DNA from 3 places in the Kitasatospora sp. NPDC048296 genome. Region 3 is predicted to be linked to each of the others. Evidence: riboswitches for the same ligand, from Rfam matches in the RefSeq annotation. Region 3 holds a riboswitch; each other region holds the start of a gene.
The links. A riboswitch is a leader RNA that binds a small molecule or an ion and turns the genes downstream of it on or off. The one in region 3 is predicted to bind cobalamin.
Positions count from the first base shown of each region.

Region 1: it holds a riboswitch for cobalamin, as region 3 does, so the genes downstream of both, ACGF12_RS19885 (HoxN/HupN/NixA family nickel/cobalt transporter) here and ACGF12_RS26395 (cobalamin biosynthesis protein) in region 3, are expected to answer to the same signal.
Region 2: it holds a riboswitch for cobalamin, as region 3 does, so the genes downstream of both, metE (5-methyltetrahydropteroyltriglutamate--homocysteine S-methyltransferase) here and ACGF12_RS26395 (cobalamin biosynthesis protein) in region 3, are expected to answer to the same signal.

Region 1 covers NZ_JBICZB010000031.1:29,572-33,420, forward strand. The annotation lists gene ACGF12_RS19880 (type B 50S ribosomal protein L31) at 1-61, shown strand, start outside; gene ACGF12_RS19885 (HoxN/HupN/NixA family nickel/cobalt transporter) at 149-1,258, opposite strand; cobalamin riboswitch at 1,290-1,483, opposite strand; gene ACGF12_RS19890 (ArsR/SmtB family transcription factor) at 1,565-1,948, shown strand; gene ACGF12_RS19895 (hypothetical protein) at 2,019-3,692, shown strand; gene ACGF12_RS19900 (AAA family ATPase) at 3,689-3,849, opposite strand, start outside.
Region 2 covers NZ_JBICZB010000121.1:6,496-10,344, reverse strand. The annotation lists gene ACGF12_RS36750 (1-phosphofructokinase family hexose kinase) at 1-422, shown strand, start outside; gene ACGF12_RS36745 (ketose-bisphosphate aldolase) at 413-1,255, shown strand; partial or broken gene ACGF12_RS36740 (phosphatase PAP2 family protein) at 1,325-1,441, opposite strand; cobalamin riboswitch at 1,539-1,781, shown strand; gene metE (5-methyltetrahydropteroyltriglutamate--homocysteine S-methyltransferase) at 1,938-3,849, shown strand, end outside.
Region 3 covers NZ_JBICZB010000051.1:47,258-51,106, forward strand. The annotation lists gene ACGF12_RS26390 (cobyric acid synthase) at 1-1,169, opposite strand, end outside; gene ACGF12_RS26395 (cobalamin biosynthesis protein) at 1,166-2,287, opposite strand; cobalamin riboswitch at 2,386-2,517, opposite strand; gene ACGF12_RS26400 (helix-turn-helix domain-containing protein) at 2,724-3,416, shown strand; gene ACGF12_RS26405 (alpha/beta hydrolase family protein) at 3,531-3,849, shown strand, end outside.

The DNA.
Region 1 (3,849 bases), on a different contig from region 3:
GGTGCTCGACACCGCCGGCCGGGTCGAGCAGTTCCGCCGCCGGTACGGCGACCGGCACTGACCACGAGCGAAACGGCGCCTCCCCGCCCGGGGGAGGCGCCGTTTCGGCGTTCGGAAAGGACCTCAGCGCGGCGGCGGGACCGACGGGCTACTCCGCGGGCGTCCAGCGCTTCTCGACCCCGGCCAGCTTCCAGTAGGCGATCGCGATCGCCCACACCACCACGAACAGCCCGGCGATCGCGTATCCGACGTTGTCCAGCGAGATGTCCGCGATGAACCCGGTGACCGGGTCGGTCAGGTCGAGCTTCTCGTGCAGCACCCCGACCAGCTCGATGGTGCCGATGATGAAGGCCACCGCGATCGACAGCCCGGTGATGGTCAGGTTGTAGTACACCTTGCGCACCGGGTTGGAGAACGCCCACTGGTACGCGAAGTTCATGAAGGTCCCGTCCAGGGTGTCGAACAGGCTCATCCCCGCCGCGAACAGCAGCGGAAGGCAGACGATCGCGTACCAGGGCAGCCCTGCCGCCGCACCCGAGCCGGCCATCACCATCAGGGTGACCTCGGTCGCGGTGTCGAAGCCCAGGCCCAGCACCATGCCCACCGGGAACATCTGCCCGGGCCGGGTGATCGAGCGGGTCGCCCGGTTCAGCACCCGGGCCATGAAGCCGCGCGAGTTGAGGTGCTCCTCCAGCTGCGCCTCGTCGTACTTCCCGGCCCGCATCGAGCGGAACACCTTGAGGATGCCGACCAGCGCCGCCAGGTTGAGCGCGCCGATCAGGTAGAGGAAGGCGCCGGAGGCCGTGGTGCCGACCAGCCCGAGCCACTTGTGGGTGGCCGAGTCGTCGTCCATCAGCGTGTTCGCCAGCTGGGCGCCGCCCGCCACCAGGGCGGCCATGAGGACCACCATCGAGGAGTGCCCGAGGGCGAACCAGAACCCGACCGAGACCGGCCGCTTGCCGTCCGCCATCAGCTTGCGGGTGGTGTTGTCGATCACCGCGATGTGGTCGGCGTCGAAGGCGTGCCGCATGCCGAGGGTGTAGGCGGTGATACCCAGGCCCACCCCGAAGACCTGGGTCCCGACGGCGTAGTTGTGCGGCGCGACCAGGAAGACGAGCGTCCCGAAGGCCACCACGTGCATGGCCAGGATCACCCCCATCAACCCGGCCGTGCGGATGGTGTCCTCGCGCTTCCATCTGAAGGTGGGCAGGACGGAGGGGGCCGCCTCCGTGGGAGTGGCGGTTTCGGGCAGGGTCATCTTCGGATCACGCTCCAGCACCTCGTGGAAAGACTTCGTGAGATGCCGTGGCCGGTCTCCTGGCTTACGGGGCTTCCGGACCCGCCTTCCCAGGCGCACGAGGCGCCCAGTGGCATGTGGGTTCGGACAACTCTCCCCCGATCACAGTGGCGAGGGCCGCTCCGGACTGGGACCCCTGAGGGTCCGTCACCGGTCTTCCCGAGCACCACGGCGGGGAACACCGTAGGGGCAGTCCACCACCCTCGCAAGGTTGCGCACCTGTGCAGGTGTCCAGGATCACAGGTCGTGAGCTGCCAGAATGTCCGCATGCATCTCGTACCGGCCGACCGCGCGGGCCACCGCACCATCGACGGACACCGGGTCTGCGAGGCCATCGCCGCCATCGGGGACACCGCCCACGTCCGGACCTGGGCCGAGCGGTTCTCCCTGCTCGCCGACCCCGGACGGCTCGCCCTGCTGCTCGCCCTGCACCGGGCCGGGCCGCTCGCCGTCAGCGACCTCGCGGTCGCCACCGGCATGCGCGACCCCGCCGTCTCCCAGGCCCTGCGACTGCTCCGCACCGCGGGCGCGGTCACCGGGGACAAGGACGGACGCGTGGTGCGCTACCGGCTCGTGGACGACAGCATGCGCCCCCTCCTCGACGAGTGCGCCGCCGGAGAACACCACGAACCCACCGCAGCGGCGGGCTGACCGACACTCGGGCCCGACCGTCTCTCGCAAGGGGCACCCCGGGAGCGGCCCGGATGAGTACGATCATGAGGTGCCGTCCCACCCCCACGTCTGGCCCGCCGACCGCTGGAACACCCGCCCGGTCAAGGCCCGCGTGCTGGCGGTCGCCCGCACCCTCACCTCGGCGACCCGGGTCCTGGACGTCCTCACCCTGCTGAACCAGGACGGCATCGAGCGGTACTTCACCGTCAACCCCGGCTCCGCCTTCGCCGACCGCGGCCTCACCGACTACCTGCGCGGCCTGCCCGGCTACACCGTGCTGGAGTGGGAGGACGCCGTCCGCCGCCGCTTCGACCTGGCCGTCGCCTGCGCCGTCCACGCCTCCATGCACCGGCTGGACGCCCACCTGGTCGTCCTCCCGCACGGCGCCGGCTACAACCGTCTGGTGACCGAGTCCACCGGCGACACGGTCAGCGCCGCGGGCCTGTCCCGCAACGAACTCACCCACCGGGGGCGGGTGTTCGTGGACGTCCTCGGCCTCTCCCACCCCGAGCAGCTGGACCGGCTGCGGGTCTCCTGCCCCGAGGCCCTGGACGTCGCCCGGGTGGTCGGCGACCCGTGCTTCGACCGGATCCTCGGCAGCGAACGCTCCCGGGACGCCTACCGCGCCGCACTCGGAGCCGTCGACGGCCGCCGGCTCGTCGTCGTCAACTCCACCTGGAGCGGGCACTCGTTACTCGGCCGCCGCCCCGACCTGCCCCGCCGCCTGGTCCGCCGGCTGCCCGCCGACGAGTACACGGTGGCCGTCGTGCTGCACCCCAACATCTGGAGCCGGCACGACCCCGAGACGCTGCTCGACGACGCCCGCCGGATGGGCCTGCGGCTGATCCCGCCGCACCAGGGCTGGCAGGCCGCGCTGGTCGCCGCCGACTGCCTGATCGGCGACCACGGCTCGGTCTCCGTCTACGGCGCCGCCCTGGGCCGCCGCACCCTGCTGGTCGCCACCGGCGCCGCCGAACTCGACCCGCACTCCCCCAGCTACGCCTTCGGCCAGGCCGCGCCCGTCCTCGACCCGGACGGCGACCTCGCCGCCCAGCTCGAACAGGCCCTGGCCCGGGACCCGGCCGACCTCACTGACATCACCGACCGCTCGCTCGCCCACCGCGGCGAATCCGCCCGGCTGCTGCGCCCGCTGCTCTACTCCTTCCTGGAGCGCCTGGACGAACCCGAGGGCGAACCCGTCCTGCCGCCCTACCCCAAGCCCGTCCCGCGCCCCGGCGGCACCGACCGGCCCACCGCGTACGACGTCGAGGGCAAGAGCGAGGGGACGGAGGTCAGCCTGCGGCGCTACCCCTTCGACCCGAACGACCCCACCCCGCGCGGCTTCCACGCACTCACCGACGACCACCCGGGCGACGCCCTGCGCTACACCGCCGAGGTCCTCGCCCGCACCGAGCCGCACGCCGAACACCCCGCCACCCACTGGCTCGCCGACACCGCCGCCGAACTCCCCGGCCTCGCCGTCGCGGTGGCCGCCCTCGGCCCGGCCCGCCACCTGCTCAGACTGCACACCGGCCGGCTGCTGGAGGCCCTCGCCGAACGGGACTTCGGCCGTGCCGAGCCCGTTCTCGACCCGCTGCTGCTCGGCTCCGCCGTGGCCTCCTGGCTCGCCGACGGCGGCGACCCGGCCGGCCTGCCCGAACACGGCCTCACCGTCCGCACCGGCGAGCACCGCACCCAGGTGTCCTTCCGGACCGGCCCTTAGGGCCGCAGCTCCCGCAGCCGGGCGCGGCTGCGCTCCGCCAGCTCCGGGTCGTCCAGCTCCTCGGCCAGGGCGACCAGCAGGGTGTGGGCCTGGGCCTCCTTGGGGTACTGGCTCAACTCCCTGGCCTTCCGAACACAGGCCTCGGCCTGGGTCACGG
Region 2 (3,849 bases), on a different contig from region 3:
TCGGACCGGCCCTGATCAAGCCGAACGCCGACGAACTCGCCTCCGCCACCGGCCTGACCGACCCGGCGGCGGCCGCCCGGGCGCTGCGCGCCGCCGGAGCCGGCGCGGTGGTCGCCTCGCTCGGTGCCGACGGCCTCATCGCCGTGACCCCGCAGGGCAGTTGGCGCGCCCGCCCACCCGAGCGGCTGGCCGGCAACCCCACCGGCGCCGGCGACGCCGCGGTGGCCGCACTCACCCTCGGCCTGGTCACCGGCGCCCCCTGGCCCGACCGGCTCGCCGAGGCCGTGGCGCTGTCCGCGGCCGCCGTCGCCGCACCGCTCGCCGGCGACTTCGACCCCGACGTCCACCGGGCCCTGCGGCCCCGGGTGGACGTCCAACCCTTCGCACCCTTCGCAGCTGAGGAGTTCAACCCGTGCCCCTGACCGGAACCGGCGACATCGTCACTCCCGCGGCGAATGCCGCGCGCGGCATCGGCGCGTTCAACGTCATCCAGCTCGAACACGCCCAGGCCATCGTCGCCGGAGCCGAGGCCGCCGGCGCCCCGGTGGTCCTGCAGCTGAGCGAGAACGCCGTCCGCTACCACGGGGCGCTGACCCCGATAGCCTCCGCCGTGCTCGCCACCGCCCGCACCGCCGCGGTGCCCGTCGCCGTCCACCTCGACCACGCCACCTCCACCGACCTCGTCGCCGAGGCCGTCCAACTCGGCTTCTCCTCGGTCATGTTCGACGCCTCCGTACTGCCCTACGAGGAGAACGTCCGCGCCACCGCCGAGGTGGTCGCCCGCTGCCACGCGGCGGGCGTGTGGGTGGAGGCCGAACTCGGCGAGGTCGGCGGCAAGGACGGCGTCCACGCCCCCGGCGCCCGAACCGTACCCGCCGAGGCGGCCGCCTTCGTCGCCGCCACCGGCGTCGACGCCCTCGCCGTCGCCGTCGGCACCTCCCACGCCATGCTCACCCGCGACGCCGTCCTCGACTACGACCTGATCGCCGAACTACGCGACGCCGTCCCCGTCCCACTGGTCCTGCACGGCTCCTCCGGCGTCGCCGACGAACACCTCGCCCGCGCCGTCGAACACGGCATGACCAAGGTCAACATCGCCACCCACCTCAACCAGGTCTTCACCACCGCCGTGCGCCGCACCCTCGACGACAACCCGTCACTCGTCGATACCCGCCGCTACCTCGGCTCCGGACGAACCGCCATGGCGACCGAGGTCACCCGCCTGCTGCGCGTCCTCAAGGCTCCGACGGCCTGACGCTGCTGATGAGCCGAGGCCCGTCCCCGATGGGACGGGCCTCGCTGTCGTGCTGTTCGGGCCTCACCGCCCGAAACCCGCCACCGCTGCCACGAGGCCGCCGAAGGCGTCCAGGACCCAGTGGTTGCCCGTTGCCACGATCGAGGTCGGCGTGAAAGCCGGATGCAGCAAGCACAGCACCTTCATCATCGGCGTGGCCGCGGGCGGACGTCCTCGCGCCTGACCTCGTCTCAGTATGTGGATGCTTGAGTGATTCTCCGGCCGGGCAGCGGGGGATTGGCCTTAGGCTGGCCGGGCAACTGGTTCGCCCCGTCCGCCAGGCGGGGTGTCGTAAGAGGGAACCCGGTGACGCCTTTCAACTGGCCAGTCCGGGACTGCCCCGCAGCGGTGAGTGGGAACGACCGCCGTCATACGCACTGGGTCCGGAACGGGTCCGGGAAGCGACGGCCAGTAGGTGTTCGTCCCTGGAAGGTCAGGGCGGGTGTGCCCGCGAGTCCGAAGACCTGCCCGTTGCCCGCGTGCGACCGATCGCGCGCGGCCATCCGGTGACCTCGAGGGCGGGTCGGCGACCATACCAGGCGAAGCCGCCCCCATGTGCGGTCGCTCGCCGGGTTCGTCATCCCTTCGCGCCTTCGTCCCGTCCCCGGGACCATGAGGAATCAGGCTCGCGAAGGAGAGTCCCTTGACCACGAAGTCCGCAGCCGCGGCAACTCTCGCCACCGTGTACGGATACCCCCGCCAGGGCCAGGGCCGGGAACTGAAGAAGGCGATCGAGGGCTACTGGAAGGGTGCCGTCACCGCCGAGGAGCTCCAGGCCACCGCCGCCGGGCTGCGCCGCGAGAACTGGGCACAGCTCGCCGAAGCCGGTGTCGGGGAGGTCCCGACCGGCGACTTCTCGTTCTACGACCACGTGCTGGACGCCTCGGTGGCCGTCGGCGCGATCCCCGCCCGGCACCGGGCCGCCGTAGAGGCGGACCCGTTGGACGGGTACTTCGCGATGGCGCGCGGTACCCAGGACGTCGCGCCGCTGGAGATGACCAAGTGGTTCGACACCAACTACCACTACCTGGTGCCCGAGTTGGGGCCGGACACGGCCTTCGCCGCCAACCCGGCCAAGGCGGTCGCCGAACTGCGGGAGGCGCTCGCGCTCGGCCACCGCGCCCGCCCGGTGCTGGTCGGACCGGTCACCTACCTGCTACTGGCCAAGCCCGCCCCGGGCGTGGCCGAGGACTTCCAGCCGATCACCCTGCTGGACCGGCTGCTGCCCGTCTACGCGGAGCTGCTCGCCGACCTGAAGGCCGCGGGCGCCGAGTGGGTGCAGCTGGACGAGCCCGCGCTCGTCCAGGACCGCACCCCGGCCGAGCGCGGGACGATCGAACTGCGTGCCGCCGCCCGCGCCTACCGCGAGCTCGGCGCCCTGGCCGACCGTCCGAAGCTGCTGGTCGCGAGCTACTTCGACCGCCTCGGCGAGGCGCTCCCTGTCCTCGCCAAGGCCCCGGTCGAGGGGCTGGCACTGGACTTCACCGGCCCGGCCGCCGCCAACCTGGACGACCTCGCCGCCGCCGGCGGGCTGCCCGGCAAGCGGCTGGTCGCGGGCGTGGTCGACGGCCGCAACATCTGGATCAACGACCTGGAGAAGTCGCTGGCCACCCTCGCGACCCTGCTCGGCCTCGCCGACCGGGTCGACGTCGCGCCGTCCTGCTCCCTCCTGCACGTGCCGCTGGACGCCTCCGCGGAGCGCGACGTCGACCCGCAGATCCTGCGCTGGCTCGCCTTCGCCGAGCAGAAGGCGCGGGAGGTCGCACTGCTGGCCCGCGGCCTGCGCGAGGGCACCGCCGCGATCGCCGCCGACCTCGCCGCCAACCGCGCCGACCTCGCCTCCCGGGCCAACTCGCCGATCACCCGCGACCCGGCCGTCCGCGCCCGCAGCGCCGCCGTCACCCCCGACGACACCCGTCGCGCCCAGTCCTACCCCGTACGCGCCGAGGCCCAGCGCGCCCGCCTCGGCCTGCCGCTGCTGCCGACCACCACCATCGGCTCCTTCCCGCAGACCACCGAACTGCGCGTCGCCCGAGCCGACTTGAGTGCCGGACGGATCGACGCCGCCGCCTACCGCGAGCGGATCGAGGCGGAGGTCCGCGAGGTCATCGCGTACCAGGAGAAGGCGGGCCTCGACGTCCTGGTGCACGGCGAGCCCGAGCGCAACGACATGGTCCAGTACTTCGCCGAACAGCTCACCGGCTACCTCGCCACCCGGCACGGCTGGGTGCAGTCCTACGGCACCCGCTACGTCCGCCCGCCGGTCCTCGCCGGGGACATCTCCCGCCCGCACCCGATGACCGTCGACTGGTTCCGCTACGCCCAGGGCCTGACCGACCGCCCGGTCAAGGGCATGCTCACCGGCCCGGTCACCATGCTCGCCTGGTCCTTCGTCCGCGACGACCAGCCGCTCGGCGACACCGCCCGGCAGGTGGCGCTGGCCCTGCGCGACGAGGTCACCGACCTGGAGGCCGCCGGCGCCGCCGTCGTCCAGGTCGACGAGCCGGCCCTGCGCGAAACCCTCCCGCTGCGGGCCGCCGACCGCCCGGCCTACC
Region 3 (3,849 bases):
TCGACCCGCTGTCCGTACGCCTCGCCGACCGGCCGCGCCAGCACCTTCTCGGCGCCGAAGCGCACCCTCGTCGGCAGCAGCCCGAGCGCGTCGACGACGCCCGCCCTGGACTCCACCTCGTCGTCGATCGAGCGCGCCAGCATCTGGTACCCGCCGCAGACCCCGAGGATCGGCAGCCCGGCCGCCGCCCGCGCCTTCAGCGCCGGCTCCAGGCCGCGTTCGCGCAGCCAGGCGAGGTCCGCCACGGTGGCCCGGGTGCCGGGCAGCACCACCAGGTCGGCGTCGGCCAGCTCCTCCGGCCGGGTCGCCCAGCGCACCAGCACGCCCGGCTCCTGCGCCAGCGCGTCCACGTCGGTGAAGTTGGACAGCCGGGGGAAGCGCACCACGGCCACCCGCAGCACGTCCGCCCCGAGCGGCCCGCGGCTGTCGACCCGGTCCACCACTGTCGACAGGTCGAGCGAGTCCTCGGCGTCCAGCCACAGGCCCGGCAGCATCGGCAGCGTGCCCAGCACCGGACGGCCGGTCAGCTCGTGCAGCATCTCCAGCCCGGGCGCCAGCAGCCGCGCGTCGCCGCGGAACTTGTTGACGAACCAGCCCGCCACGTGCCGCTGGTCCTCGGCCGACAGCAGCGCCAGCGTCCCGTACATCGCGGCGAAGACCCCGCCGCGGTCGATGTCGCCGACCACCACGACGGGCAGTCCGGCGGCAGTGGCCAGGCCCATGTTGGCGATGTCCCGGTCGCGCAGGTTGATCTCGGCGGGCGAGCCGGCGCCCTCGCAGACCACCACGTCGAAGCGGCGGCGCAGGTCCGCCAGGCACTCCAGGGAGCGTTCCAGCAGGACGGGCTTGCGCTCCCGGTAGTCCAGCGCGCCGACCTCGGCCACCGGCCGGCCGAGCAGCACCACCTGGCTGCGGCCGTCCGCGCCGGGCTTGAGCAGCACCGGGTTCATCGCCGCCTCCGGCTCCACCCGGGCGGCCTGGGCCTGCATCGCCTGGGCGCGGCCGATCTCGGCACCGTCGGCGGTGACGAAGGAGTTCAGCGACATGTTCTGCGCCTTGAACGGCGCGACCCGCACGCCCTGGCGGGCCAGCCAGCGGCAGATCCCGGCCGTCACCACACTCTTGCCCGCGTCCGAGGTCGTCCCGGCGACCAGCAGCGCGTTCGTCATGCCCCACCCCTCTTCATCAGGAGCCGCAGCAGGACGTGCCCCGCGACCGTCGTACCCAGCGCCAGCGCGCCCACCCGCCGGGACAGCGTGCAGGCCCGCTCGATGTCGTCCACCGTCACCGGCCGCAACTCCGCGCCCAGCACCGGCCGGTGCTCCACCCTTTCCCGTGGCTCCGCACTCGCCTCCGGGCGCTCGTGGTCCGGCGCCGACGTTCGCCCTCCTTGCCCGCCCTCGGGCAGGAGGGGCCCACCCTCCGGCGCTCTCTCCTGCGTCGGTCGCTTGTCGTTCGTCGCTTTCGGCACCGGCGCGCCCTTCGGCTCGTGCGGGTACCGGAGCGTGCCGCCCAGCCGCACGCCCACCGCGCCGGCGAAGGCCGACTCGGCCTGGCCCGCGTTCGGGCTCGGGTGCGCGGAGCGGTCCCGCCGCCAGACCCGCCAGGCGGTCCGGGGCTCGGGTGCGGCGGCCACCGTCAGCAGCGCGGTGAGCCGGGCGCCCGGCCAGCCGGCCACGTCGTCCAGCCGGGCCGAGGCCCAGCCGAAGCGGGCGTAGCGGGGCGAGCGGTGGCCCACCATCGCGTCCAGGGTGTTCACCGCGCGGAAGGCCAGCAGGCCCGGCGTGCCCGCCAGGGCGCCCCAGGTCAGCGCGTTCACCACGGCGTCGGCGGTGTTCTCGGCCACCGACTCGACCACGGCCCGGGCGATCTGCTGTTCGTCCAGCGCGCTCGGGTCCCGCCCGCACAGGTGTGGCAGCCGTTCCCGGGCAGCCGTCAGATCGCCCGCGGCGAGGGAGCGGCCGATGGTGCGCGCCTCCCGGGTCAGCGAGGTGCCGCCGAGTACCGTCCAGGTCGCCGCCGCGGCCAGTGCCGCCCGCCCCAGCGGACGGCGTCCCACCGTACGGTCCAGGGCCAGCGCGCCGGCCGTGACCGCGCCCACGCACAGCGCCGTGTACGCCGTCCCGGCCGTGCGGTCGTCGCGCCACAGGCGCCGTTCGAGGCGGGTCGCGGCGCTGCCGAAGAGCGCGACGGGGTGGCCGCGGCGGGGGTCGGCGAAGCGGGCGTCGACGGCGTAGCCCGCGACGGCGCCCAGCGCGAAGGCGGCGGCGCGGGTCAGCGGGCGCACGGCGGTGGGCAGCTCGGGGTCCGACGGGGCGGGGCAGGCTGCATCGCGTGCGTGTCCTCACTCAGGGTCCGCGCCCTGGATCGACGTACCGGGGGCGAGAGTCTCCTGGCTTCCGGGTCGGACGCACCCCCGGGCCTTCCAGCGGCTTCTGACGGCCCGCCGTGACACCTTCCGAGCGTGCTCCCCGGTGACAGTGGCGGGACCGCGCCGGATTCGCACCGGCTTCCTCTCCATGCCTCCGTTTGGCGCAAGGATCCCATCACGCGGCCGATCCACGCGTCAACCGAGGTCACGGAGGGGTTGGTCACACGGCGGCCGCACGGCGGCCGGGTGCCGTCACTGTGCGATCGCCCAGCGCGGCGGAGGGCCCGTCAGTCCCGCTTCGTGCGTTCCGGGGCTGGGGGCGCGCCGAGGGCCGCGCCTACCGTTCGGTGCCATGCGCCGCAGAAAGACCCCCGCCGCCGCCCCGCCCCCGGTGCCGTTCTCGCCCGAGGCCGCACGCGCCCACCGGGTCGGCCTCGGCCTGACCCCCGAACAGGTCGCCGAGGGCATGGCCGCCCACGGCGTACGGCTGCTGTTCGGCCACGTCCTCGCCTGGGAGAACGGCGACCTGAGGCCCGGCGAGGCCGAGCTCATCGCCCTCGCCCGCGCCCTCTGGTGCCCCGCCGCCGACCTGATGGGGGCCCGCCCGACGCGCCTGCGGGACCACCGCATCGCCCGCGAACTCGGCCAGGAGACCGTGGCCGAACGCGTCGGCATGTCCCTGCCCGCCTACCAGCAGGCCGAACTGACCGGCCACTGGGACGGCGACCCGGACCAGACCCACGCCCTCGCCCAGGTCCTCGGCCTGCGGCTGACCGAGCTGGTCGAGGCCACCGGCCGCGCCGAGGCCCTGGACCGGCTGCTGCGCCAGTGCGTCGCCGGCCGCTGGCAGCCCCATCTGCGCGCCCTCGCCCGTCTCGTCCCCGTCCCCGAGCCGGACCTCGCAGCCGTCCTCCCCGTCCTCCACCAGGAACACCACGTCCCCACCCACTGGGGCACCCCCAGCGTGCCCAGCGCCCCCGCCCCGCCGCTCACTCCCCGGTTCTGGCAGCTGCTCGCGGCCCAGCCGACGGCCGTTCCGGTCTGAGGCTCCTCTTCCCCCCGTGCCCCGGATGGCCCATTCCGGTGGCCTGGGGAGCACGACCCTGGTGAACTGGTGTACGAACACCGTCCGGGTCCGTGAAGCAGAGCGGGGAACGATATGCGTTGGCGAACCGCAGCGGTCGTGGCCGCCGCCGCCGTCGGGGCCGGGGCCGTCGTCCTGGTGATCGGCCGCCGGGCCTCCGAGCGGATGGTCCATCCGGGCGCGGGGCCGGGTGCGGGACCGGGTGCGGGGCCGGGGGTGGGGGTGGCCGTGCAGGAGTCCGGGCCCATCCTGGTGCAGAGCCTCGCCGCCGGCCGGGTCACCTTCACCCGCCGCCCCGAGAGCCTGCGGCGCGGCCGCTGGGCCGTCGAGTGGGAGGGCGGCGGGCACGCGGTGGTCGAGGAGATCCTGCACAGCGACGAGCAGGGCGTCACCC